Linked DNA regions of Buchnera aphidicola (Therioaphis trifolii). The protein of the gene in region 2 interacts with the protein of the main gene of each other region in a pairwise test. Links are inferred from orthologs where the notes say so. Each region holds a gene or a part of one and is shown on either strand. Other genes may lie near its edges.

Region 1 (3,484 bases), 130 kb from region 2 along the record:
CCCCATTATCTCCTTTAAAAGGAAACGCAAATATTTTTATTTTTCCTGATTTAAATTCTGGAAATATTACTTATAAAGCTGTTCAACAATCTGCAAATGCATATTCTATTGGTCCTATTTTACAAGGTTTAAATAGACCAGTTAATGATTTATCTCGAGGAGCAACGATTGATGATATTGTATATACTATTCTTGTTACAATTATTCAATCAAATATTAGTTAATTTTATATTTTTTATTTTTATGAATTAGGGTGTATTAAATTTATTGTGAGAAATTTTTTGTAATGCTACTACTTTTTCATTTTTTGTTGTTCGGATTAAAATTACTCCTTGAGTATTTCGTCTTAATATTCTAATTTCTGATACATTTGTTCTAACTAATGTTCCTGCATTAGTAATCATCATAATTTGATCATTTTCAGAAACTTGTATTGCACTAATCACTCCTCCATTTTTTTTTGTAATTTTAATTGATCTTACTCCTTTAGTTGCTCGTGATTTAATAGGAAAATTTTCAATTTTGGTTCTTTTTCCATAACCATGTTCTGTAACTGTTAAAATTGTACCATGTTTTTGAGGTACAAGTAATGATACCGCTTGATCATCTTTATTAATATTAATACCCCGAATACCATATGCTGTTCGTCCCATTTTTCTTACTTCTTTTTCTGAAAAATGTACAACTTTTCCTTTTTTACTAAATAACATAATGTTATTTTTACCATTTGTAATTTCAGCTCCAATTAATTCATCTTTATTTTTTAAATGAATAGCTATAATTCCTGTAGATCTTGGTTTTTTAAAAACATTTAATGCAGTTTTTTTAACAACACCATTAGCTGTTAACATAAAAATATTTTTATTATTTTTTGTTTTATTTAAATTTATAATTGCTGTAATACGTTCTTTTTTATTTAATGGAATTAAATTAATAATGGGTTTACCTCTGGCATGTCTACTAGATTCTGGTAATTGATATACTTTAATTCTATATAGAGTACCTCTATTTGAAAAACATAATATAGTATCATGAGTATTTGTTATTAATAAAGTTTGTATATAATCTTCTTTTTTAGTTTTAGCAGCAGATTTACCTTTACCGCCTCGATGTTGTGTTTCGTAATCTGATAATGGTTGATATTTTACATATCCTGAATATGATAAAGTTACAATTACATCTTCTTTAGTAATCATATCTTCTATTTCAACTTCAGTATTATGTTCTATAATTTCTGTTTTTCTTTTATCTCCAAATTTATTTTGTATAATTATTAATTCATCTTTAATAATTTTTAACATATAATTATGATTATTTAAAATTTTTGATAATAATTGAATATGTTTTAATAATTTTTTATATTCATTAAAAATTTTTTCATTTTCTAATGTAGTTAATTTTTGTAATTTTAAATCAAGAATTGATTGTACTTGTTTTTCAGTAAATTGATATTCTATATAAGGTTTTTTATCTTTTTGTAATGTTTTATTTTTTATTTTTAAATTATTATATAATTGAGAATTAAGTTTCCATTTTTCAGATAATAATTTTTCTTTTGCAAATTTTGGTTGAACAGAATTTTTAATAATTTCAATAATTTTATTTATGTTATTTAATGCAATAGCTAGTCCTTGTAATATATGTACTTTTTTTTTTGTTTTCTTTAATTCAAATATGCTTCTTTTTGTAATAATATTTTCTCTATGTAATAAAAAACATTTTAAAATATTTTTTAATGACATTACTTTTGGTTGTCCATAATATAATGCTACCATATTTATACCAAAAGATATTTGCATTTGTGTTAATACATATAATTGATTTAATAATATTTCTTTAATTACATCTTTTTTAATTTCAATAACGATTCTCATGCCATCTTTATCTGATTCATCTCTTAAAGCATGGATTCCTTCGATTTTTTTTTCTTTTACTAATTCTGAAATTTTTGTAATTAATATAGATTTATTAACTTGATATGGTAATTCATATATTATAATAGTTTCACGTTTATTTTTAATATTTTTTTCTATTTTATGTCTAGCACGAATATAAATTTTTCCTTTACCAGTACGATATGCATTTTCGATTCCCTGATATCCACTAATAATTCCAGAAGTAGGAAAATCTGGTCCTGGTATATAATTCATTAGTTCTTTTAATGATATATTTTTATTATTAATATATGCAAGGCAAGCATTAATTACTTCATTTAAATTATGTGGTGGAATATTTGTAGCCATTCCAACTGCAATACCAGAAGAACCATTAATTAATAAATTTGGTATTTTTGTTGGTAATACCTCAGGAATTTTTTCTGTTTCATCATAATTTGGTAAAAATTTTACAGTATTTTTATCTAAATCATCTAATAATTCATGTGCTATTTTTGACATTCTTATTTCTGTATAACGCATAGCTGCTGCTGAATCACCATCTATTGATCCAAAGTTTCCTTGTCCTTCAATTAATACATATCGCAAAGAAAATGATTGAGCCATTCTGACTATTGCTTCATATACTGCTGAATCTCCATGAGGATGATATTTTCCAATTACATCACCTACAACTCGAGCAGATTTTTTATAAGGTTTATTCCAATCATTTCCTAAAATTTTCATAGCAAATAATATTCTTCTATGTACCGGTTTTAATCCATCTCTTACATCAGGTAATGCTCTTCCTACGATTACTGACATTGCATAATCAAGATAAGAAGATTTTAATTCTTTTTCAATATCAATTTGATGAATATTTTTTAAAAATTTATTCATATATTTATTTCTCATAAAGTAATATAACTGTATTTAATATAAAAATATATTATATTAAAATAATATAAAGGTATTAAAATAATATTTTTATTTTTTTATAATATTTAAAAATATCTTTTAAAATAGGATTTATATGAAAGAAACAGAAAAAAAATTAATTATTGATTTATTTAAGAAAATAAAAAATGTAGAATTACAAACACCTAATAAAGATATTGAAGCGGAAAAATTAATTAATTTTTTATTAAATAATCAAAATAATGCAGTTTATTATATGGTACAAACAATTTTAGTACAAGAAATAATTATTCAGGAATTAAATGATAAAATAAAAAAAATAGAAAATCAAACAAATAATTCTTTTTCACAATCTTCTAGTTTTTTATCTGATCATTTAAAAAATAAAATTTTAGATATGCCTATTCAAAATAATTCATTATATAATAATAAATATGATACTTATAAAAAATTTGAATCTAATATTTTAGATACTAATTATTTAAATAATAAAAATAATTATTCTGGAAGTAATACTAGTGGCGGTGGTATATCTAGTTTTCTTGGTAATGCTTTACAAACAGCAGTCGGTGTAGCAGGAGGTATGGTTGCTGGAAATATGATAACAGATTTTTTTCAAAATCATGATAAAGAACATGATATATCAAATCATGAAAATAATTCAGATCATATAGATACTAAAGATCATATTG
Region 2 (3,409 bases):
CAATATTAGAATTAATAAAAATTCTAGAAGAAAAAAATAATAAAATTAAAATTAGTTTTAATAAAAATAGTATTAAAATTTATTTAGAAAAATATATTATATCTAGTAAATTAATAGATAATCAATTTCCAAATTATAAACAGTTTTTAAAAATAATTTTTCAAAAAAATATTATTATTAATCGACAAAAAATTAAAGAGGCTTTAACAAGAGCGTCAATTTTAACAAATCAAAAAATTCCAGGTGTAAGAATTATTATTACTAATGGAATATGTACTATAAGTGCTAATAATGAACAAGATGAAATAGTTAAAGAAAAATTTAAAATTAATTATTTTCATACACCAATAGAATTAACAATGAATATTCATTATATTTTAGATGTAATTAATATTATTGATAATGATACAATTAAAATTTTATTAAATAATGAAAATTCTAGTATATGTATCCAAGATAATAAATTTAATAATTCAAATCATATAATTATGCCTTTAATTTTATAAAAAATAATTAATTTTTTATTTTAAAATATTATTTTTTATTATGATATATAAAATAGGAATATTATGAAATATGTATAATTCTTCTAATATTAAAATTTTAAAAGGATTAGATGCAGTAAGAAAACGTCCAGGTATGTATATTGGAAATACAGATGATGGTAGTGGATTACATCACATGGTTTTTGAAATTGTTGATAATTCTATTGATGAAGCTCTAGCTGGATATTGTAAAAAAATTCAGGTTATTATTCATCCAGATCAATCAATTTCTGTAAAAGATGATGGAAGAGGAATACCTATAGATATACATCCTGAAGAAGGAATTTCATCTGCAGAAGTAATTTTAACTATGTTACATTCTGGAGGAAAATTTGACAATAATACATACAAAATTTCAGGTGGTTTACATGGAGTTGGAATTTCTGTAGTAAATGCATTATCTAAAAAATTAAAATTAACAATATATAGAAATGGAAATATATATCAACAAACATATAAAAATGGTAAACCGATTAATAAATTAAAAATTATTGGTAAAAAAAATTATACAGGTACAAAAATTCATTTTTGGCCAAGTTATAAAATATTTACTCATATTATTAATTTTAAATATGAAATATTATCCAAAAGATTAAGAGAACTTTCTTTTTTAAACCCTAATATTGAAATTCAAATACAAGATATAAATAGAAATTTAAAAGAAATATATCATTATACTGGAGGAATTAAATCATTTATTAAATTTTTAAGTAAAAATAAACAACCTATTCATACACAAATTATATATTTTAAATCTATAAAAGATAACATTGAAGTAGAAATTGCTATACAATGGAATAATTCATTTAAAGAAAAAATTTATTGCTTTACTAATAATATTCCTCAAAAAGATGGAGGAACACATTTATCTAGTTTTAGAACAGCAATTACAAGAACTATAAATAATTATATTAATAAAGAAGGATATAATAAAAAAAATACAATTCAAACTATTGGAGATGATACTAGAGAAGGAATAATTGCAATTATATCAATTAAAATGCCTAATCCAAAATTTTCTTCACAAACAAAAGAAAAATTAGTATCTTCTGAAGTAAAAGCAATTATAGAATCAATTATTACAACAAATTTAACAGATTTTTTATTAGAAAATCCTAAAGATTCTAAAAATATCATTAATAAAATTATTCATGCATCTAAAATTAGAGAAGCAGCAAAAAAAGTAAGAGAAATTAGTAAAAAAAAAGGCATTATTGATTTAAGTGGTTTGCCTGGAAAATTAGCAGATTGTCAAGAAAAAAATCCAACATTATCAGAAATTTATTTAGTTGAAGGAGATTCTGCTGGAGGATCAGCAAAACAGGGAAGAAATAGAAAAAATCAAGCTATTTTACCATTAAAAGGAAAAATATTAAATGTAGAAAAAGCTACATTTGAAAAAATGATTGCATCACAAGAAATCGGAACAATTATTACAGCTTTAGGATGTGGTATTGGAAAAATAGATTATAATCCTGAAAAATTAAGATATCACACTATTATTATAATGACTGATGCTGATATTGATGGATCTCATATAAGAACATTATTATTAACTTTTTTTTATCGATATATGCCTGAAATTATTAAACGCGGACATATATATATAGCACAACCTCCATTATATAAAATTAAACAAGGTAAAAAAGAAATATATATTAAAAATGAAGAATTTATGTATAAAAAACAAATTAAAATTGCTTTAAAAAATTTATTATATTATAAAAAAAATATTAATAATAATACACATTCGGAAAAATTTAAAAAAATAATTTTAGAATATTTAAATATTAAATATATTTTAAAAAAATGTAATTATCATTTTTCTAATGAAATTATACAGGAACTTATATATCAACCAAAATTAAATAATTTATATAATAAAAATAATGTAACAAAATGGGTAGAAAAAATTATTTTTAATTTAAATAATAAAACAAAATATATAAAATATTCAAGTAAAATTAAAGAAAATATTGAACAAAAAACTTTTGAACCAATAATTTTTGAATTCGATAAATTAAATTTAAAAAATAATATTTATTATATTACAAATACATTATTGTCTAGTAATGAATATACTAAAATAAAAAAATTAGGTGATCAATGGATAAAATTAATTCATAAAGATGATTATATTAAACGAGGAAATAAAATAAAAAAAATTATTAATTTAGAAGCTATTATAAAATGGTTAATAAAAATAGTACAAAATGAAATTAAAATACAAAGATATAAAGGATTAGGAGAAATGAATCCTAATCAATTATGGAAAACAACTATGAATCCTAAAACTAGACATATGTTACAAGTAACTATTAAAGATGCTATTTCTGCAAATATTCTATTTAATACTTTAATGGGAGATTTAGTTGAACCAAGGAAGATATTTATAGAAAAAAATGCTTTAATGGTAGAAAATATTGACATTTAAAATTATATTAAATGAATTTTTATAAAAATATTATTTAAAATTAAGTTTTAAATAATTTACATTTCAAAAATATTTTTATAAAAATATCATATTTAAATAAATTATTTTTTTATATGTTTTAATAATTTTAATTTTATTAAAATATAAAATAATTGATTTTTTAAATTATTACTTTTATTATGTAATATTTTTTCATAAATATCTTTTTTTTGATTAATTAAATCATTATAATTTAAATTATATAAAAAATCTGATTCATCAGATAATATATTAACATTATTAGGTTGAATTTCTAGAACTCCATCAGAAACATATAAATCTTTTTTATTATTTGAAGTAATAAAAATAGATAATAAACCTGGTTTAATCATAGTTAATAAAGGACAATGTCCAGGATATATATTTAACATTCCTTCAGATCCAGAAATAT

Evidence for each region.
Region 1: the proteins of gyrB (region 2) and gyrA interact in binary tests that used the Escherichia coli proteins (3 or more experiments, as listed by UniProt). The link is inferred for Buchnera aphidicola (Therioaphis trifolii) from one-to-one orthologs.

What each region holds. Positions count from the first base shown.
Region 1 is NZ_CP032996.1:139,449-142,932, forward strand. What follows is about bases 12-3,136. They hold gyrA (DNA topoisomerase (ATP-hydrolyzing) subunit A), read right to left. Parts: upstream 2,775-3,136; coding sequence 249-2,774; downstream 12-248. Other genes in these bases: pta (phosphate acetyltransferase), read left to right, coding at 12-224; D9V81_RS00670 (DUF2076 domain-containing protein), read left to right, coding at 2,908-3,136. Also shown: more of pta, read left to right, coding at 1-11; more of D9V81_RS00670, read left to right, coding at 3,137-3,484. UniProt on the Escherichia coli protein: A type II topoisomerase that negatively supercoils closed circular double-stranded (ds) DNA in an ATP-dependent manner to maintain chromosomes in an underwound state.
Region 2 is NZ_CP032996.1:8,376-11,784, reverse strand. Bases 228-3,277 are described here. They hold gyrB (DNA topoisomerase (ATP-hydrolyzing) subunit B), read left to right. Parts: upstream 228-576; coding sequence 577-2,979; downstream 2,980-3,277. Other genes in these bases: atpC (ATP synthase F1 subunit epsilon), read right to left, coding at 3,081-3,277; dnaN (DNA polymerase III subunit beta), read left to right, coding at 228-506. Also shown: more of dnaN, read left to right, coding at 1-227; more of atpC, read right to left, coding at 3,278-3,409. UniProt on the Escherichia coli protein: DNA gyrase negatively supercoils closed circular double-stranded DNA in an ATP-dependent manner to maintain chromosomes in an underwound state.